Regions from separate parts of the Shinella sp. BE166 genome, predicted to be linked through region 2. Evidence: predicted binding sites of a transcription regulator. Region 2 holds the regulator's gene; each other region holds the start of a gene.

Region 1 (5,337 bases), on a different contig from region 2:
GAGGAAAACGCCTCCGACCTCCATACGCATATCCAGAGCTTCGACCTCTTCGATACGCTGGTCGCGCGCCGCTGCAACGATCCGCTGCAGGTCTTCCGCGCCGTCGAGGCGAAATGCGGCATTGCCGGCTTTGCGACGCGTCGCCATGCGGTCGAGATGGCCATGTTCGGCCGCCGCACCTACGGCCTGGACGACATCTACGCCGCCCTCATCGCCGAAGCGACCCTGACGGAGACGCAGGCCGAAAGCACGCGCCTGCTGGAGCTCGAAGAAGAGTGGGACATGCTCTTCCCGATCCAGGAAGTCGTCGCGCGCGTCGATGCCCACGACATCATCATCTCCGACATGTACCTGCCCTACGCCTTCGTCAGCCGCATCCTCAAGGAGAAATGCGGCCTGGACAACAAGCTGTACCTCAGCAACTACGGCAAGCACCACCGCGTCATCTGGCCGAGCATCCTGGCGGAACATACGATCCGCACGCATTTCGGCGACAACATCCACGCGGATATCGTCGGCGCCGCCGCCGCCGGCATCAACCCGACGCTGGTCAGCATCTCGAAATGGGACCGCACGGAAGAGATTCTGCACAGCGCGGGCCTCGCGCCCTACGCCCATGCGCTGCGGGAAACGCGGCTCAAGACCTTCCATCGCGATCCCGCCATCCACAACGTGCTGAAGGCGCAGGCGGCGGTCAACATTCCACTCATGGTCGTCGGCGCCTTCTGGGCGCTGCATTGCGCCGAACGTTTCGGCGCGGACAAGATCCTGGCGGCGTCGCGCGATTGCAACCTGTGGCACCAGATGCTGGCCTCGACCCATTTCGCCCGCGCCGGCATGCCGCCGGTTTCCTATTTCCAGGTGTCGCGCACGCTGTGCTACGACAAGTCGACCGAATACGAGGCCTATCTGCGCGGCCGGCTCGGCGCGCGGACCCTGCTGATCGACGTCGTGGGAACCGGCAATTCGCTGACCCATCTCATCGATCGCCTGGAGCTTCAGGACAGGCTGCGGCCCAGCATCCTGGTGACTGATCCGACCGTTTCGCCGGACGAAACTAAATACGATACCCTTGTGCGGCGGGATTTCTTCCAGTACCGCGTGTTCCTGGAGGGCCTGAACGCCTCGCTCGACGGCTCAGCCGTCGCCGCGCATGCCGAGAACGGCTCGGTCACGATCACCGCCCAGCCGAACGAATTCGACATCGACATGCATCAGGCGATCATCGCGTCGCGCGCCGTCTTCGAGCAGTTCCTGGGCAGCCTTGAGCGCTTCACGCCGCCGCGCGAAAAGCCGGCGCCGGCCATGCTGCAGGCGGCAGCGGAAGCGCTGATCGAACTCCTGCCGGCCCACGCACCAAAACTGCAGACGATCCATCGCGAACAGCTGAGCAATCTCGCGCGGGGAAGCCTGCGCAACGTTGCAAGCTAAAAAACGCGGACGGCGGCTTTGGGTGTGCCCCAAAGCCGCCGTCATCATCTATCCGGTGTTCCCGGAACGGCCAGCGTTCTCAGAACGGAATGTCGTCATCCATGTCGCGCGAGAGCGGCGAACCGCTCGAACGGTTGCCGCCGGAAGCGCCGCTGCCACTGCCGCCACCCGAAGACGGGCGCGAACCGTAATCGTCGTAGCTCTGCGCGCCGCCGAAGTCGCTGCCGCCCCGGCTTGCGCCGCCGCCTTCACCGCGGCCGTCCAGCATGGTCAGCGTCGAGTTGAAGCCCTGCAGCACGATTTCCGTCGAATAGCGGTCGTTGCCGGTCTGGTCCTGCCACTTGCGGGTTTGCAGCGCGCCCTCGATATAGAGCTTGGCGCCCTTCTTCACATATTGTTCGATGACCTTGCAGAGCGGTTCGCTGAAGACGACAACCGTGTGCCATTCGGTCTTCTCGCGGCGCTCGCCGCTGTTGCGGTCCTTCCAGGATTCGGAGGTGGCGATGCGCAGGTTGGCGATCGGCCGACCGTCCTGCGTGCGCCGGATTTCCGGGTCCGCCCCGACGTTCCCGATCAAGATCACCTTGTTGACGCTTCCAGCCATACCCGTCTTTCCCGTTTCGCTCCGGGCCTCGGCCCGACATCACTTCACACCATGAATGCGGCATCTTACCGGCTGTCGTCTGCCAGCGCCGCCCCGCATAAGTGGTAATCCACAGATCAATTGCGAATTTTTGTTCTTTTTTTGTTCTAATAATTCCCTACACTCTTGTCAACCGAATCGGAAACGGGCACGGAATCTTCTGATCGCGCATGGACAGGCCCAAACCTATCCCTACATAGGGGCCAACCCCTATTAGAACGCGCAACGATTTCTGACGCTGGATACCATGAGCGAACTCAAGACAATTTCCATCCGCGGCGCACGCGAACACAATCTCAAGGGCATCGATCTCGACCTGCCCCGCAACAAGCTGATCGTCATGACCGGGCTTTCGGGCTCGGGAAAGTCGTCGCTCGCCTTCGACACGATCTATGCCGAGGGCCAGCGCCGCTATGTCGAAAGCCTCTCGGCCTATGCGCGCCAGTTCCTGGAGATGATGCAGAAGCCGGACGTCGACCAGATCGACGGGCTTTCGCCGGCCATCTCCATCGAGCAGAAGACGACCTCGAAGAACCCGCGCTCGACCGTCGGCACGGTCACCGAGATCTACGACTACATGCGTCTCTTGTTTGCGCGCGTCGGTATTCCCTATTCGCCGGCGACAGGGCTGCCGATCGAGAGCCAGACGGTCAGCCAGATGGTCGACCGCGTGCTGGAATTCGGCGAAGGCACGCGCCTCTACATCCTCGCGCCCGTCGTGCGCGGCCGCAAGGGCGAGTACAAGAAGGAACTCGCCGAGCTGATGAAGAAGGGCTTCCAGCGCGTCAAGGTCGACGGCCAGTTCTACGAGATCGCCGACGTGCCGGCGCTCGACAAGAAATATAAGCATGACATCGACGTGGTGGTCGACCGCGTCGTCGTGCGGCCGGACCTTGCCGCGCGCCTGGCGGACAGCCTCGAAACCAGCCTCAAACTCGCCGACGGCCTTGCGATCGCGGAATTCGCCGACAAGCCGCTGCCGGTCGAGGAAACCTCCGCCGGCGGCTCCGCCAACAAGTCGCTGAACGAGACGCATGAGCGCGTGCTGTTTTCGGAAAAATTCGCCTGCCCGGTTTCCGGCTTCACCATCTCGGAAATCGAGCCGCGGCTCTTCTCTTTCAACAATCCCTTCGGCGCCTGCCCGACCTGCGACGGCCTCGGCAGCCAGCAGAAGATCGACCCGGACCTGATCGTGCCGGAAACGGAGCGCACGCTGCGCGACGGCGCCGTGGCGCCGTGGGCAAAATCCTCCTCGCCCTACTACAACCAGACGCTGGAAGCGCTCGGCGCCGCCTATGGCTTCAAGCTCTCCAACCGCTGGTCGGAACTGTCGGAAGAGGCACAGGACGCCATCCTGCACGGCACGAAGGAGAAGATCGAGTTCAACTACAAGGACGGCGCGCGCTCCTACAAGACGGTAAAGACCTTCGAAGGCATCGTGCCGAACCTCGAACGCCGCTGGAAGGAAACGGATTCCGCCTGGTCGCGCGAAGAGATCGAGCGCTACATGTCCGCCGCCCCCTGCCCGGCCTGCAACGGTTTTCGCCTGAAGCCCGAGGCGCTGGCGGTGAAGATCAACAAGCTGCATATCGGCGAAGTCACGCAGATGTCGATCCGCGTCGCGCGCGACTGGTTCGATGTGCTGCCGGAAAACCTGAACACCAAGCAGAACGAAATCGCGGTGCGCATCCTCAAGGAAATCCGCGAGCGCCTGCGCTTCCTCAACGATGTCGGCCTCGAATATCTCTCGCTCTCGCGCAATTCCGGCACGCTGTCCGGCGGTGAGAGCCAGCGTATCCGGCTCGCCTCGCAGATCGGCTCGGGCCTAACGGGCGTGCTCTACGTGCTGGACGAGCCCTCGATCGGCCTGCACCAGCGCGACAATGCCCGCCTGCTCGATACGCTGCGACATCTGCGCGATATCGGAAACACCGTCATCGTCGTCGAACATGATGAGGACGCGATCCTGACGGCGGACTATGTGGTCGATATCGGCCCGGCCGCCGGCATCCATGGCGGCGAGGTCATCGCCCAGGGCACGCCCGGAGAAGTGATCGCCAATCCCGCCTCGCTCACCGGCAAATATCTCTCCGGCGAGCTCTCGGTCGCCATTCCGGGCGAGCGCCGCAAGCCGAAGAAGAAAAAGGAAATCAAGGTCGTCGGCGCGAAAGCCAACAACCTGAAGAATGTCACGGCTGCCATTCCGCTCGGCGTCTTCACGGCGGTCACCGGCGTTTCCGGCGGCGGCAAGTCGACCTTCCTGATCGAGACGCTCTACAAATCCGCGGCGCGGCGCATCATGGGCGCGCGCGAAATCCCCGCCGAACACGAGCGCATCGACGGTTTCGAATTCATCGACAAGGTCATCGATATCGACCAGTCGCCGATCGGCCGCACGCCGCGCTCGAACCCGGCCACCTATACCGGCGCCTTCACGCCCATCCGCGACTGGTTTTCCGGCCTGCCGGAGGCGAAAGCGCGCGGCTACCAGCCGGGCCGCTTCTCGTTCAACGTCAAGGGCGGGCGCTGCGAAGCCTGCCAGGGCGACGGCGTCATCAAGATCGAGATGCACTTCCTGCCGGACGTCTACGTCACCTGCGACGTCTGCCACGGCAAGCGCTACAACCGCGAGACGCTCGACGTGACCTTCAAGGGCAAGTCGATCGCCGACGTGCTGGACATGACGGTGGAGGAAGGCGTCGAGTTCTTCGCAGCCGTGCCCGCCGTGCGCGACAAGCTCGTCACGCTGAACCAGGTCGGCCTCGGCTATATCAAGGTCGGCCAGCAGGCGAACACGCTGTCCGGCGGCGAGGCGCAGCGCGTCAAGCTCGCCAAGGAACTCTCCAAGCGGTCGACCGGCCGCACGCTTTACATCCTCGACGAACCGACCACCGGCCTGCACTTCCATGACGTGGCAAAGCTGCTCGAAGTGCTGCACGAACTGGTCAACCAGGGCAATTCGGTCGTGGTCATCGAGCACAATCTGGAAGTCATCAAGACCGCCGACTGGGTCATCGACTTCGGACCCGAGGGCGGCGACGGCGGCGGAGAGGTGATCGCGGAAGGCACGCCGGAGGATATCGTCAAGGTGAAGCGCTCCTATACCGGCCATTTCCTCAAGGAACTGCTGGAGCGCCGGCCGATGAAAAAGGCGGCGGCGGAGTAACGGATGATCCTGATCGGCCAGTACGACTCGTCCTATGTGCGCCGCGTGGGCATCGCCCTGCGGCTCTACGGCTTGCCGTTCGAGCACCGGCCCTGGT
Region 2 (5,337 bases):
GCACGGCAAAACACATGCGCAGGAAGTTCGAGGCGTAGTCGAGGTCGTTCTTCGGGTAAACGAAGGGCTGGCCGATATGGTACTTGTAGGCCATGGCGGCGATCGTCGGCATCTTGGCGATCATGCGCAGCGAGGCGACCATGCGCTGGTGCGGATCGGTGATGTCGGTCGAGTCGTGGTAGAAGGCCGACAGCGCGCCGACACAGCCGCACATGACGGCCATCGGATGCGCATCGCGGCGGAAGCCGGTGAAGAAGCGGCTCATCTGCTCGTGCACCATGGTGTGGTGCGTGACGCGGTAGTCGAAGTCGTCCTTCTGGGTCTTGGTCGGCAGTTCGCCGTACAACAGAAGGTAGCACACTTCGAGGAAGTCGCCGTGTTCGGCAAGCTGCTCGATCGGGTAGCCGCGGTGCAGGAGCACGCCTTCGTCGCCGTCGATATAGGTGATCTTCGATTCGCACGAGGCGGTGGAGGTGAAGCCGGGATCGTAGGTGAAGGCGCCGGTATTCTTGTACAGCGTGCCGATGTCGATCACATCGGGACCGATCGTGCCGGATCGCGTCGGCAGCTCGACCGACTTGCCACCGAACGATACATCCGCGATTGTTCCTGTCATAACGATCCTCCGTTGTTTCAAATGGTGGCACAGTTTCGTGCCGCACCATGAACATGCTCGTTTTGCTAGCCCATTTACGATGCGCTGCCAAGCGATACCAAAGGCAAATTGTGCATTGCGATAACGGGCTTTCCGGCAACGCAATATCTACCCTTTCCGGCAAGTTGCAAGCAACTTCTGAGGGTGGTTTTCGCGTTGCGGAGGGCGCATGCTTTCTGTTTGGCTTAGTATTAATTAACCCTACTTTTGATTGAAGATTCTCGCGCCGGGTTGCATAATCGCCAGGGGAACCGGCGGGGCCGAGTGCATGGCCAGGATCGACATCGCGGAGAAGCAGGCGGCGCGCGAGGCAGAGGCCTGGGGCGTCGCGCGGGCTGGCGATTCGCTGCCGATACCGGCTCTGCCCGCGCGCCGTCGCGGGGCCACGCTTGCCGCCTATGCGCGCGCCGTCGGCCGGGTTCGGGAAAGCCTTGCCGGCCAGAGAATTGATGCCGCCTTCGCCGAGGAGCGGGCGCACGGCCACTTCTTCCTGTTCGTGCCGGTCTTCCTCGGCATCGGCGCTGCATTGTGGTTTGCCGCCGCTACCGATCCACCAATTTATGCCCTGCTGCTTCTTGCCTGCGTTACGTTCTGGCCCGCTTGGCGGCTGCGGTATCGGGAGGACTGGGTGGCGCTCGCTGCGGGTGCCGCTTTTCTCGTTCCCGTGGGCATGCTGCTTGCAGCCATGGAAAGTGCGCGGCTCGATACGGTCATCCTGGATACTCCAGTCACAACGCAGATCAGTGGCCGGGTACTGTCACGCGAAAGCGATGAGCGGGGCGCGATCCGCTACCGTATCGCACTGGAGGCAACGCGCGATCCGGTGTTGAAGCGGCCGCCCGGCGTCGTCACGCTGCTTGCCCGCAGCCGTCATGAGCCGATCGCGATCGGCGCGGGCATAACGGGGCGTGCGCGCCTCGGACCGCCGTCCGGCCCGGCCTTGGCGGGCCTCAACGATTTCGCCTTCGATGCCTATTTCGCCGGCACCGGCGCTGTTGGCTATTTTTACAGCGCGCCTAAAGCTGTTGCGGCCGGAGAGGCGAAGCTGGAAGGGCGGGTTCGGCAAGAGATCGCGCGCTGGCGCAACAACCTGACCGAGCATATTCGGGGCCGCATCGGCGGCGATGCGGGGGCGATCGCCGCGGCACTGGTGACGGCGGAACAGCGGGCGATCGGCGCGGACACGGTCGAGGCGCTTCGGCAGGCGGGGCTTGCGCATGTGCTGGCCATTTCCGGGCTGAATATGGTGCTAGCGGCCGGCACCTTCCTCGTCGGTGCGCGCATGCTGATGGCGCTGATCCCGGGCTTTTCCGAGCGCTATGCGGCCAAGAAGATCGCCGCCGTCGGCGCGCTCATCATGGTGACGCTCTATATTCTCGTCTCGGGCGGCGCGCTCTCGGCGGTACGATCGTGGATCATGATCTGCGTCATGCTTGTCGCCGTGCTCTTCGGGCGATCGGCCATCAGCCTGCGCAATGTCGCGCTCTCGGCGATCCTCATCCTGCTGGTGACGCCGTCGGCCGTCACCAATCCCGGTTTCCAGATGTCCTATGCGGCGACATTGGGGCTTGTCGCGGGCTACGCGGCCTGGCGCGAGCGGCCGATGCGGCGGGAGAGCCGGGGAGGGCCGTTGCAATTGTTCGGCGGTTCGCTCGGCCGCTTTTTCGGCGGGCTCATGCTCTCCTCGCTGATCGGCGGTTTTTCCACGCTGATCTATTCCATCGGCCATTTTCATCGCATCCCCGCCTATGGCCTCGCGGGCAACCTTCTGGCGATGCCGGTGATCAGCACGATCGTCATGCCCTTCGGCCTCATCGCCGTGCTGCTGATGCCGTTCGGCCTCGATGCCATCCCCTTCGCGATCATGGGCAAGGGCATCGAATGGATGATCGCGCTTTCGACCTGGGTCGCAAGCTGGAAAGGCGAAATCGTCACCGGTCAGATTCCGCAGTCCGCTTTCCTGCTGATCGGTCTCGGTGGCGGCCTGGCCTGCATCCTGCGCACCCGGCTGCGCCATGCCGGCACGCTGCTCGTCGCGCTCGGGATCGTCATAGCTTGCTGGCCAGACGCACGCCGTGCGCCGGAAGTGCTGGTCTCGGAAGACGGCCGTCTCGTGGCGATCCGGCGGGGTGAAACCGTTGCGACCAATCGCGCAAGGCCGCCGGATTTCATCTATGCGCAATGGCGGCGCGCTCTGCGGCTCGGCGATCTCGTCAAGCCGGAGATGCGCAAGAGCGAAGGGCTGACGGTAGAGGATGCCGCCGCACCCGCTGAAGGGACTGAAAAGCAGAGGAAACCGCGCCGCAAGGCGGACCGGCAGAAGGCAAAGGACGCCATGGCATCCGCCCTGGCGGAGGCTGGAAAAGGCACGGGCTTCATCTGCGAAACAAAGGCATTCTGCGCTGCGGTTTCGCCGAGCGGCTGGCGGATCGTCACGCTGGAAGACCTCGCCTTCCTCGGAACCGCCTGCGATGCCGCCGATCTCGTCGTCGTGCCGCAGGCCCTGCGGCTGGAGGCATGCCGCTCCGGAGCCCGGCTGATGACGGCCCGCCATCTGCGGCGCACAGGCGCCCTGGAAATCCAGCCCGGCGCCGAAAAGGCCCCTTCAACACTTTCTGAAGCCGAGATCACGCCCGCCGTCGAAACTCTCGACCGGCCCTGGTCCCGCCACCGCACCTATGATTGGCGCAGCGGCACCTTCGAGGCCGAGACGGCGCTCAATGATAGCGGCGAATGAGGCCGACGAGCTTGCCCTGGATCTTGACGCGGTCCGGGCCGAAAATGCGGGTCTCGTAGGCCGGGTTTGCGGCTTCGAGCGCAATGGAGGCGCCCTTGCGGCGGAAGCGCTTCAGCGTCGCCTCCTCGTCGTCGACGAGTGCCACGATGATCTCGCCCGGATTGGCGGTGGTGGCGTTGCGGATGATCACGGTGTCGCCGTCGAGAATGCCGGCCTCGATCATCGAGTCGCCCTTGACCTCCAGCGCATAATGATCGCCGTTGCCGACCATTTCGGCCGGCACCATGATTTCATGGGTGTTGTTCTGGATGGCGGAGATCGGCACGCCGGCGGCGATGCGTCCCATGACCGGCACGGAGACCGAAGACGACATGTCCGCTTGCGGCGTGCGCTGCACGGGGGCGGCCGGCACCGGCTGCTTGCCGCGGCTGCCCTCGATGACGGCCGGCGAAAAACCGCGACGCGGCTGGAGGCTCGGCGAATAGGCTTCGGGAAGCTTGATCACTTCCAGCGCCCGCGCCCGGTTGGGCAGGCGGCGGATGAAGCCGCGCTCCTCCAGCGCCGTGATGAGGCGATGGATGCCGGACTTGGAGGCGAGGTCGAGCGCATCCTTCATCTCGTCGAAGGAGGGAGGAATACCGGACTCCTTCATCCGTTCATGAATGAACAGGAGAAGTTCCTGTTGTTTCCGCGTGAGCATGGCCCCTCCACCGAGAATCTTGAAACAATCCAGAATCGTGAAACAAATCCAGAACAGACACTATCTGTTCCATATGTGTTCCGCAAGGCCTTGGAAATAATAATATTGTTCAGGCGGAGGGTTCGCGCAGGAGGAGTACTTCGCAAGTATCGCCTTCTGGCACGGCCGGGGCGTGCGGCGGGCGGATCAGCAGGCCTTCCGATTCGGCGAAGACCTTCATCATCGACGAATCCTGCTTGCCGAAGGGGGTGACGCGCAGATCGCCGGCCGGTCCCCGCGCTATGCGGGCGCGGATATAGTCCTGCCGCTGGTCGTTTTCCTTGAGCGGCACGGCGGCGACGGCCGGGTGCCGGCGGTTTTTCGCGGGCAGGCGGGCGAGGCGGCGCACCAGCGGCTCCAGGAAGAGCAGCGAGCAGACGAGGCTTGAGACCGGGTTGCCGGGCAGGCCCAGCACCTGGATATCCCCCAGCCGGCCGACCATCAGCGGCTTTCCCGGCCGCATGGCGATGCGCCAGAAATCGAGTTCCATGCCGGCCTCGCCGAGCACCGGCTGCACGAGGTCGAAATCGCCGACGGAGGCGCCGCCGAGCGTCACGAGCACGTCGATGTCGAGTGTCAGTGCGTTGCGCACGGCCGCCAGGATCGCCTGCTTGTCGTCGCCGACGATGCCGAGGTCGATCACCTCCGCGCCGGCCGCCCGGGCGAGCGCCGAAACGCCGTAGGTGTTGGAGGCGATGATCTGGCTGGCGCCGGGCGGTGTTCCGGGCGGGACGAGCTCGTCGCCGGTCGCAAGCACCGCGATTCGGGGGCGGGCGTAGACGGCAAGTGTCGGATGGTTCATCGCGGCGGCGACGGTCAGGCGGCCGGCATCGAGCACGGCGCCGGCCTTCAGCACGGTCTCGCCTTCGGAAAAATCCTGCCCGCGCGGGCGCACATGGCGGCCTTTTGGCGTGAGGAAGGTCGTGCGGATGCGGCCGTCGTCCAGCTTCTCCGCATCTTCCTGCAGAAGCACGGTATCGGCGAAGGCGGGCAACGGGGCGCCCGTGAAGATGCGTACGGCCTCGCCGGGGCCGGCAGAGCCTTCGAAGGCGTGGCCGGCGGAGGAGAGGCCGACGACCTTCAGGATGGCGCCGAGCGTCGCGATATCCGCGTGGCGGACGGCGTAGCCGTCCATGGCGGAATTGTCGAAGGGCGGCTGGGTCAGGCGTGCGGCGATGTCTTCGGCGAGGACGCGACCTTGCGCTT
Region 3 (5,337 bases), on a different contig from region 2:
AGACCTTCGGCCAACTCGTCACCTCAAAATATTGCAGCAGGGTCACCGGAATGAACCGGGTCCGCGAAGCATAGACATGGCGGTCACCCTGAGCGTTCTGACCATGGGTGAAGAACCGTTGAGGCGTGACGAGCGAAAGATTGTCGCGCGCTCGCGTCATGCCGACATAGAGCAGGCGTCGCTCCTCCTCCATCTCCGCGGTCGTGCCCACGCCGAGGTCGGAGGGAATGCAGCCGTCGACGACATTGAGCATGAAAACGGCCCGCCATTCCTGACCCTTGGCCGAATGGATCGTCGAGAGGATCAGATAGTCCTCGTCGAGAAGCGGAACGCCTGCCTGGTCGCTGGTTGCGCTCGGGGGGTCGAGCGTCAGCTCCGTCAGGAACCGTTCCCTGCTTGGATAGCCTCCGGCGATCTGCTCGAGTTGCAGGAGATCGGCTTTGCGGGTGTCAGCATCTTCATGGATACGATCAAGGTGAGGCTCGTACCACGACCGCGCCGTCGCAATCTCGCCCGGCCACCCGCCATCGGCCTTCCTCAGGCTGGAAAGCAGCGCAACGAGGGCGGGCCAGGCCTCGCCTGTCTTGGGCGGCGGCGGGATCTCGGCGAGCGATAGCAAGGGCTCAGGATCAGGGCTGATCGTGTCGAGGATTTTCGCTGCCGTCTGCGAGCCGACCCCCGGCAATAGCTTAAGAAGGCGGAAACCCGTTACCCGATCGCGGGGGTTCTGGGCAAAACGCAGGATAGCAAGCAGGTCTTTGACATGCGCGCTGTCTAGGAATTTGAGCCCTCCGAATTTCACAAAGGGGATGTTGCGCCTTGTCAACTCAACCTCAAGGGTGCTGCTGTGATCAGAAGCGCGGAACAGGACGGCCTGTTCCTTCAGCGTCATGCCGTCCTCGCGGTTCGCCAGCACCTGCTCGACGATGTAGTTCGCCTGGTCCGTCTCGTCCTTCACGGTCACGAGCATGGGCCGTTGTTCAGATTCTCGGTCCGTCCAGAGGTTCTTCGTGAAGCGCTCGCGAGCAAGGTCGATGACGCCGTTGGCGGCAGCCAGGATCGGCTGCGTCGAGCGATAGTTGCGATCGAGCGTGATGATGTCGGCCGGCTTTGGCGAGAACTGGTTCGGAAAGTCGAGGATGTTGCGCACGGTCGCGGCGCGGAAGGAATAGATCGACTGGGCATCATCCCCGACCACGGTTAGACCACGCCCGCCGGGCTTCAGCCCCAAAAGGATGGAGGCTTGCAGCCGGTTGGTGTCCTGATATTCGTCGACGAGGACGTGGTCAAAGCGGTTGCCGATATCGTCGGCTAGGTCCGGGTCGGACATGACCTGCGCCCAATAGAGCAGCAGGTCATCGTAATCGAGCACGTTCTGCGCTTGCTTGGCCTCGACATAGGCGGCGAAGAGCTGTTTCAACTGCTCCTCCCAGCCGAGCACGTAGGTGTAGGATGCCTTCAGAACCTCGTTGATCGAACTCTCGGAGTTGACGACGCGCGAGTAGATCGCAAGGCACGTCCCCTTGGTCGGAAACCGGCTTTCCGTCTTCGAGAAACCAAGCTCATGGCGAACGAGGTTCATCAGGTCGGCGCTGTCCTCGCGATCATGGATCGTGAAATCGACGTTGAGGCCGATCTGTTCGGAATACATGCGCAGTAGCCGCGCGCCGATGCCATGGAAGGTGCCGGCCCAGGCCATGGCGTCCGTCATGACCGCAGCGTTATCTACGAACACCTGCCGGCAGATGCGCTGGACGCGGCGCCCCATCTCGGAAGCGGCCCGGCGCGAGAAGGTCATCAGCAGGATGCGGCGTGGATCGGCACCATTGACGATGAGATGGCCCACGCGATGGGCAAGGGTATTCGTCTTGCCCGAGCCCGCACCTGCGATGATGAGCAGCGGGCCGCCGATCGCGCCGTCCGGCTGGCCAACGCCATGCTCGACGGCCTCGCGCTGCCGGTCGTTCAGTTTTTCGAGATAGGCTGCCGTCATCTGCCCCAAATTTTCCTAAGAAAAAATTCCTGTCCCGTTCCATTTCCCCATCCCTTTGATCAGCCTTGTGGAATCCACAAAATCGACTTGTCAAAGGCAGCCTTCATGGCCGACAGCGCCGTTTCGAGTGGATTGACTCGCAACGGCATTAGGAACAAAAAAGGAACATATCAGCTTAAATAACGGCTGGAAACCCCTGAAGGAGCGTCAATTCCGTCGTGTCGAACCGTTCCCTCAATCCTGTGCTTGCCGAGCTTCGACAGCGCATCGGCCAGCTCGAAGGCGGGCAGGCGCGTGCACGATCCGTCCTGCCATTCGCTGTTCCAGAGATGGACCAGGCGCTTCCGGGTGGAGGGCTGGCCTTTGGGGCGTTGCATGAGATTGCCGGGGGCGGGGGAGGCACGGTCGATGGCGCTGCGGCCGCGCTCTTCGTGGCCGGGATTGCTGCGCGAACCAAGGGCAGGGTGCTGTGGTGCATGACGCGCCGCGACCTGTTTTTTCCCGCGGTCTCGCAAGCTGGGCTGCATCCGGATCGTGTGGTGTTCTGCGAGAGCGATCGGGATGAAGGCGTCCTGTCGGCGGTCGAGGAGGGGCTGTCCTTTGGCGGTTTATCGGCTGTGGTCGCCGAACTGGTCCGCCTGCCGATGAATGCCTCGCGGCGGCTGCAACTGGCGGCAGAGAAGAGCGGATGCATGGGCATCGTGCTGAGACGATGGCGAAGGCAGAACGAGGCCTCGGACTATGGGCAGCCGACGGCGTCGACGACGCGGTGGCGCATCAGCACCCTGCCGTCTGAAAGATTGCCAGCAGCGGGTGTTGGGAGGTCCCGGTGGCTGGCGGAATTGATGCGTGTAAAGGCGGGTGAGTGCGCCGAGTTTGAAATTGGAGCTCCCGATGCCAAGGGTCGTATCTGTCTACTTCCCACTTCTGCCGATCGATCGGATCAGACGGCACGCTTCGGAGCCCTTGCCGGCTGACAAGCCGCTCGTCGTGATAGCGCGTAGCGGCTCAAAGCGCTGGATATCCGCCGCAGATCCGATCGCTCTCAAACTGGGTTTGCGGGTAGGGATGCCCGCCAGCAGGGCGCAGGCGATGGTCGCCGATCTCCTGATGGTCGACGCGGCCGCGGCCGAGGACGCAGCCGTGCTCGAAAAGCTGGCTCTATGGGCGCTCCGACAATACAGCCCCGTTGTCGCCGTCGATGGCAGTGATGGCCTGGTAATGGACACAGAAGGGGCCGACCATCTCCAGGGCGGTGAGGAGCTTCTCGTCTCCGGTCTCGTCAACAGGCTGCACGCCCATGGGTTGACGGCGCGGGCGGCCGTTGCCGAGACATGGGGTGCAGCGCACGCGCTCGCCCGGCTGCTGGCCGCGCAGACGACGGTTGTTCCGGTTGGTCACGTTATGAAGGCGGTGATCGATCTGCCGCTCGTGGCCTTGCGGCTATCATCGGAGATTATCCACGGATTGCGGGTCCTCGGGATCGACACGATCGGCAAGCTCTCCGCAATGCCGCGGGCGCCGCTGACGTTGCGGTTCGGGCCGGAACCTGCCCGTCGGCTTGACCAGCTGTTTGGCCGGGTCGCCGAGCCGATCGAACCGATCCGCATCCCGGAGCTTGTAGAGGCTTCGAAAAGTTTCGCCGAGCCTATCGGGGCGCCCGGCACCATCGCCAGATATGTCCGCCGGCTGGTCGGGCAGCTCTCAACACGGCTGGCGGAAAACGGCCTTGGCGCGCGACGCTGCGACCTCATCATCCATCGCGTGGACAACACCCGTCAATATCTTCGCGCCGGCCTGGCAAAGCCGGTCCGCGATCCAGCGCGTCTTTCGAAGCTGCTCTGCGACCGTATCCAAACCATCGAACCGGGCTTTGGTATCGAAAAGATGGTTCTGGTCGCTGTCTTTGCCGAGACACTTGAGGAGCGGCAGGTGGCTTCTTCCCTCATTGAAGAGGAGGTCGCCGACATCACGCCGCTCGTCGACATCCTCGGCAACCGCGGCCACCGGCTTTTCCGGGTTGCGCCCGTCGCTTCCGACGTGCCGGAGCGTTCTGTCAGGAAGATTTCCCCGACGGCACCTGCCACCGGGCAGACCTGGGCCAACAAGTGGCCGCGACCGCCGCGGTTGTTTGCAAACCCCGAACGCATCGAGGTCATCGCCCTTTTGCCGGACCAGCCGCCGGCGGTCTTCACCTGGCACGGCAAGCGTCGGAAGGTCGTGCGCGCCGACGGACCGGAGCGCATCTTCGGCGAATGGTGGCTTCGGCCGCGCGAGTTCCATGCCGTGCGCGACTACTTCGTCGTGGAGGACGAGCAGGGCGAGCGCTACTGGGTCTTTCGCGCCGGCGATGGCATTGACCCCGAAACCGGATCGCACTTCTGGTTCCTGCATGGGGTGTTCGGATGAGATATGCCGAGCTCCAGGTCACGAGTCATTTCTCGTTCCTGCGGGGTGCTTCCAGCGCGGATGAGCTGTTTGCAGCAGCTGCGGCCGTGGGCATCGACGCGCTCGGTATCGTCGATCGCAACAGCCTGGCCGGCATCGTGCGCGCCTGGGAGGCGGCCAAGGCGACCGGTGTGCGGCTTGTCGTCGGCTGTCGCCTGGATCTGACGGACGGTATGTCGATCCTCGTCTACCCCATGGACCGACCAGCCTATTCCCGCTTATGCCGGCTGCTGTCCTTCGGCAAGTCGCGTGGCGGGAAGGGCAATTGCCTGATCGATTTCGCCGATGTGTCGGAATATGCGGCCGGCATGATCGGCGTGCTCGTGCCCGACGAGGCCGATGACATCTGTGGCGTCCAGCTCCGAAAGATGGCCGAGCTGTTCGGTGATCGCGCCTATGTCAGCCTGTGCCTTCGGCGCCGGCCGAACGACGCGGTCCGGCTTCATGGCATTGCGGCCATGGCCAGGCGCTTCAGGGTCAGGACGGTCGTCACGAACGACGTGCTCTTCCACGAGCCCGGCCGCCGGCAGTTGCAGGATGTCGTGACCTGTATTCGCACCCGCACGACGATCGATGACGTGGGCTTCGAGCGCGAACGACACGCCGACCGCTATCTGAAGGCACCGGAGGAGATGCACCGGCTCTTTGCCAAACACCCGGAGGCGCTCGCCCGCACGCGCGAGATCGTCGATCGCTGCCACTTCGATCTCTCCGAGCTGCAATACCAATATCCGGAAGAGGCGATTGTCCCTGGTCTCGATCCGCAACAGTCGCTTGCGAAGTTCACATGGGAGGGAGCAGCCGACCGCTATCCCGAGGGTCTGCCGGACAAGGTGCGCAAGTCCGTTCTGCACGAGCTCGAATTGATCCGGACGATGAACTATGCGCCGTACTTT
Region 4 (5,337 bases), on a different contig from region 2:
CCTGCGCGTCGCAGAGCGCCACGGTCTGCCAGCTCTTGCCGACCGTATCGATATAGTGGCACTGGGTCGCGCTGTCGTCGCAGCCCATGATCGTCATGACGATGAGCGCAGCTTTCATGGCCGTCCTTTCCGCCTTCGTTGCTGCCGGTTAGAGGCAGGCATTGCCGCGAAAATAAGGCGCGAAGCGTGCCGGGGGCTTGCAGGTGCTCACGCGCTTTTCGCCGGCATGGCAGAATTTTTTGCCGGGTGCCTTCGTCAGGATGAAATTGAGGCCAAGGGAATTCAGGATGGGGACGGAAAAGCAAGCGGCGAGTGCGCCCCTGCTCAGGCTCTCGATCGAGCGGTTCTACGACAGGAAATGGTGGAAGGATTTTCAGCCGTGGCGGCTGGCGCTTGCCGATATGGTTGGTGCCACGGTCGTCTATCGGGTGCACGCAGCGCCTTTCCGGGCAACGCGAACCTTGCCGGACTACCGGATGCCGGAACGGCTGGATGTGCTACGGGCTGATTCGATCGGGGGTGCGCATGCCATGGCAATCACGGACGCGATGCGTGCCGGGCAATGGCCGGAAACCCCGGACGAGCCGCTGCTCGTGCTCCTGTTAATCAGCCTGCCGGGATATGCGCTGCTGGCACGGCACGCCGCTGCCATTGCCGAACGGCTTGTCGAACTCGATGAGCTTATTCACGCGCTCGACGATGGACGATACACCGTTTCCAGTCTGACGGACGTGCACGAGGCGGCGATGACGTTCTTCAGATGGCAGGCGCAGGCGGGAGAGGACGTGCCGGTGCACGGCCTCTATGGTGACGGCTGGGCGGATTTCGACACGAAAACCATGGGTGCGGTCGCACTTTGAGGCGGCTGCACCGCCTCAGATATCGAGGTTGTCGGCGAAGACGGCGCGCTCCTGGATGAAGCGGAAGCGGGCTTCCGGCTTGGTGCCCATCAGGTCGTCCACGGCGGTTCGCGTGCCTTCGAAGTCGACGTCGTCGATTGCGACCTTCAAGAGCGTGCGCTTCTTCGGGTCCATCGTGGTTTCCTTGAGCTGCGCCGGCAGCATCTCGCCGAGACCCTTGAAGCGGCCGATTTCCACCTTGCCGCGACCGTTGAACTCGGTGCGCATCAGCTCCTCGCGGTGCGGGTCGTCGCGGGCGTAAAGCGTCTTGCCGCCCTGGCTGAGGCGGTAAAGCGGCGGCACGGCGAGGAAGAGATGGCCGCCGCGCACGAGATCCGGCATCTCCTGATAGAAGAAGGTGATGAGCAGCGAGGCGATGTGCGCGCCGTCGACGTCGGCATCGGTCATGACGATGACGCGTTCGTAACGCAGGTCCTCTTCGCGGTATTTCGTGCGCGTGCCGCAGCCGAGCGCCTGCACGAGATCGGAAATCTGCTGGTTGGCGCCGAGCTTTTCACGGCCGGCACTGGCGACGTTGAGGATTTTGCCGCGGAGCGGAAGAATGGCCTGGTTGGCGCGGTTGCGCGCCTGCTTGGCCGAGCCGCCGGCCGAATCGCCCTCGACGATGAAGAGTTCGGCGCCCTCGGCGGAATTCTGCGAGCAGTCGGCCAGTTTGCCGGGCAGGCGCAGCTTGCGCACGGCCGTCTTGCGGCTGACTTCCTTTTCCTTGCGGCGGCGCATGCGCTCTTCCGCGCGCTCGATCACCCATTCGAGCAGCTTGGCCGCTTCGCCCGGATTGTCGGCGAGGTAGTGGTCGAAGGGGTCGCGCAATGCGTTTTCAACGATGCGCTGGGCCTCGACGCTCGCGAGCTTGTCCTTCGTCTGGCCGACGAATTCCGGCTCGCGGATGAAGACCGACAGCATGCCGACCGCGGAAATCATCACGTCGTCCGTGGTGATGTCCTTGGCGCGCTTGTTCTGTGTCAGGTCGGCATAGGCCTTGAGGCCCTTGGTGAGCGCGATGCGCAGGCCCGCCTCGTGCGTGCCGCCATCGGCCGTCGGGATGGTATTGCAATAGGAGTGGATCAGCGAATCGCCGCCGTACCAAGTGACCGCCCATTCCAGCGAACCATGGCCGCCGGACTTTTCGCTTTTGCCGGCAAAGATCTCACGGGTGACGGTGTAGTCTTTGCCGAGCGTCGCCTGGAGATAATCCTTCAGGCCGCCGGGGAAATGGAAGACCGCCTTTTCCGGCGTTTCCGAACCTTCCAGCAGCAGCGACGGGTCGCAGCTCCAGCGGATTTCGACGCCGCCGAACAGGTAGGCCTTGGAGCGGGCCATGCGAAAGACGCGGCCGGGATCGAAACGGGCGTGGGCGCCAAAAATTTCCGGGTCGGGGTGGAAGCGCACCTTGGTGCCGCGGCGGTTGTGCACGTCGCCGAGTTCTTCCAGGCCGCCGACCGGCTTGCCGCGGGAAAAGCGCTGGCGGTAGAGTTTCTTGTTGCGGGCGACCTCGACTTCGAGATGGTCGGAGAGCGCGTTGACGACGGAGACGCCGACGCCGTGCAGGCCGCCGGAGGTCTCATAGGCCTTGCCGTCGAACTTGCCGCCGGCATGCAGCACGGTGAGGATGACTTCGAGCGTCGATTTTCCCGGCATCTGCGGGTGGTTTTCCACCGGGATGCCGCGGCCGTTGTCGGTGACGGTCAGGAAACCTTCGGCGTCGAGGTTGACGTCGATGAAGTTGGCGTGGCCGGCGACCGCTTCGTCCATCGAGTTGTCGATGACTTCGGCGAAGAGGTGGTGCAGCGCCTTCTCGTCCGTGCCGCCGATATACATGCCGGGCCGCATGCGCACGGGCTCCAGGCCCTCCAGCACGCGGATCGCCGAGGCATCATAGCCGCCGGAGCCTTCGCTGATGGGCTGCACGGCGCGCGCCTCGCGCGGCGGGGCAGCAGCCGGCTTTTCCGCCGGTGCAGGGGACGCTGCGGCGGGTTGGGGGGGAACGTTGGCGAAAAGGTCGTTGCTGTCGTCTTGCATGGGCCGTTCAGATTTTGTTCCGTTTGCCATTTTCTCCCGCCGATCCGGGAAGATCGGGGTTTGGCACAAATGAGGTCGCGGGCGAATCACTCGCGACTCTGCCAGATTCCGTGGGTTTTCGCGATGCCGGGCCGCGCCAACCGCTGGGCGAGGATTGCGTTGCGCGCGGGCGGATGGCAAGTATCGCCAGCCCCAGGGAGCGACAGTTCATGCCTCAGTCCACAGTTCATTGCCTTCGCCGGCTGGTTTTCGCCGCGGTTTTCACCGCGCTTGCGGTTCAGGACGCTGCGGCGCTGGCGCTGAAACCCTGGAAGGACGAGCTTTTCGGCTATGGCACGGTGATCGAGACGTCGGACGACGGCGCGCTGAGCGTCGTCGATTACCAGGAGATGCGCGACATCAACGGGCGCGACCAGGTGCCGGAGCGCCGGGTGAAATCGGCCTATGTCTCGACGGCGGTGAAGACGGCGCAGAAGAACGCGACGCTCGACACGCCGGCGGGGCCGATCGACGTGGCGATGACCGGCAAGGGCGAGGGGGCGGCCTTCACCGTCATCTTCATCCACGGCCGCGGCGGCGACCGGCGGCTCGGCAACAATGACTGGAATTTCGGCGGCAATTTCAACCGGCTCAAAAACCTCGCGGTGCGGGGTGGCGGGGTCTACTACGCGGCAAGCGTGCCCTCCTTCGACGACAAGGGGGCCGCGCGCATTTCCGGCCTCATCCTCACGGCCAAGGCGCTCTCGCCGGATGCGCCGGTCATCCTCGCCTGCGCCTCGATGGGCAGCTTTATTTGCGCCCGCGTCGCGCGCGATCCTGTGGCGGTAAAAAGCCTCTCGGGCATGGTGCTAATGGGCGGGGCGGCGGATGGCGATTATGCCAAGACCGCGGCCTTCAAGGCCAAGCTGCCGGTCTTCTTCACCCATGGCGACAGCGATAGCGTCTACCAGGCGAACGACCAGATTGCGGTGTTCCGCAAGCTCAGGAAGGCGGGCGTGCCGGCGCGCTTCGTGCTGTTCCAGACCGGCGGCCACGGCACGCCGGTGCGCATGACCGATTGGCGCGAAACGCTCAACTGGCTGTTTGCGCAGTAGGCTTCGATTTGCTACGCCGCAAGCCAACAATCTTTAAGGACAGGGAGGCCTCATGACACCGGACGTAACCCCGCTCGTTGCCGGGAACTGGAAGATGAACGGCACGCGCGCGTCGCTCGACCAGATCAAGGCGATGGCCGAAGGCGTGAAGGGACCGCTTTCCGAAAAGGTCGAGACGCTGATCTGCCCGCCGGCGACGCTGCTTTACGTGGCGACCGCGCTCTGCGACGACAGCCCACTCTTGATCGGCGCGCAGGATTGCCACGAAAAGGCCTCCGGCGCGCATACGGGTGATGTTTCGGCCGAGATGATCGCCGACTGCTTCGGCAGCCATGTCATCGTCGGCCATTCCGAGCGCCGCACGGACCACAAGGAAAGCGACGCGCTGGTGCGCGCCAAGGCCGAGATCGCCCATGCGAACGACCTCGTTGCCATCGTCTGCATCGGCGAGACCGGCGACGAGCGCAAATCCGGCAAGACGCTGGACGTGCTGAAGACGCAGCTTGCCGGCTCCGTGCCGGATGGTGCGACGGCGGAAAACACCGTGATCGCCTATGAACCCGTCTGGGCGATCGGCACCGGGCTGACGCCGACGGCGGCCGATGTCGAGGAGGCGCATGCCTTCATGCGCGCGGAACTGACGGCGCGGTTTGCCGGCGAGGGCGCCACGATGCGCATTCTCTATGGCGGTTCGGTGAAGCCGGGCAATGCCAAGGAACTGATGGGTGTGGCCAATGTCGACGGTGCGCTGATCGGCGGCGCGAGCTTGAAATCCGACGACTTCCTTGCCATCTACCGGGCATACGAAGAACTCACGGCCTGAGACGCCAATAGCCTGCCCGCAAAAGGGCGGGCGGATTGGCCGGTAAGGGCTTGGAATGGTGCGCGGCTTGGTATATTGAGCCGCAAACCTGAAATTTGGGCCGTCTGGCCGGGATCCTGAAACATGCAGACCATCTTGCTCGTCATCTATCTCATGGTCGTCGTCGCGCTGATCGGCGTCGTGCTGATCCAGCGGTCGGAAGGCGGCGGCCTCGGCATCGGCGGCGGCTCCGGCTTCATGTCGGCCCGCGGCACAGCCAATGCCCTGACGCGCACCACCGCGATCCTGGCCGCACTGTTCTTCGTGCTGGCGCTCGGCATGGGCATCCTCGCCCGTTACGAGACGCAGCCGACCGACATTCTCGACCGTATTCCGGGCACGACCGGCACGGGCGGCGTTCTCGATGCGCTCGGCGGGGCCGAGCAGAACCAGGGCACGCAGAACAACAACCAGACGCCTGCGACGACCGGCACCGACACCG

The links. Region 2 encodes LexA, which represses DNA repair genes until DNA is damaged. Its sites were predicted from a motif close to TGTTCNNNNTGTGTTCNG; they were not measured.
Region 1: uvrA (excinuclease ABC subunit UvrA) is a predicted target of LexA. The motif match lies at 2,167-2,184, and genes of this name have one in related genera.
Region 3: J2Y63_RS30930 (ImuA family protein) is a predicted target of LexA. The motif match lies at 2,144-2,161, and genes of this name have one in related genera.
Region 4: parE (DNA topoisomerase IV subunit B) is a predicted target of LexA. The motif match lies at 2,944-2,961, and genes of this name have one in related genera.

The regions. Positions count from the first base shown of each region.
Region 1 covers NZ_JBPEHL010000013.1:130,504-135,840, forward strand. The annotation lists gene J2Y63_RS26245 (hypothetical protein) at 1-1,431, shown strand, start outside; gene J2Y63_RS26250 (single-stranded DNA-binding protein) at 1,511-2,035, opposite strand; gene uvrA (excinuclease ABC subunit UvrA) at 2,322-5,240, shown strand; gene J2Y63_RS26260 (glutathione S-transferase family protein) at 5,244-5,337, shown strand, end outside.
Region 2 covers NZ_JBPEHL010000006.1:312,289-317,625, forward strand. The annotation lists gene gltA (citrate synthase) at 1-616, opposite strand, end outside; gene J2Y63_RS17870 (ComEC/Rec2 family competence protein) at 924-3,392, shown strand; gene lexA (transcriptional repressor LexA) at 3,373-4,092, opposite strand; gene J2Y63_RS17880 (molybdopterin molybdotransferase MoeA) at 4,202-5,337, opposite strand, start outside.
Region 3 covers NZ_JBPEHL010000020.1:93,500-98,836, reverse strand. The annotation lists gene J2Y63_RS30935 (ATP-dependent helicase) at 1-1,993, opposite strand, end outside; gene J2Y63_RS30930 (ImuA family protein) at 2,212-2,970, shown strand; gene J2Y63_RS30925 (Y-family DNA polymerase) at 2,888-4,402, shown strand; gene J2Y63_RS30920 (error-prone DNA polymerase) at 4,399-5,337, shown strand, end outside.
Region 4 covers NZ_JBPEHL010000013.1:35,968-41,304, forward strand. The annotation lists gene J2Y63_RS25785 (hypothetical protein) at 1-118, opposite strand, end outside; gene J2Y63_RS25790 (hypothetical protein) at 198-860, shown strand; gene parE (DNA topoisomerase IV subunit B) at 876-2,939, opposite strand; gene J2Y63_RS25800 (prolyl oligopeptidase family serine peptidase) at 3,149-4,033, shown strand; gene tpiA (triose-phosphate isomerase) at 4,086-4,856, shown strand; gene secG (preprotein translocase subunit SecG) at 4,980-5,337, shown strand, end outside.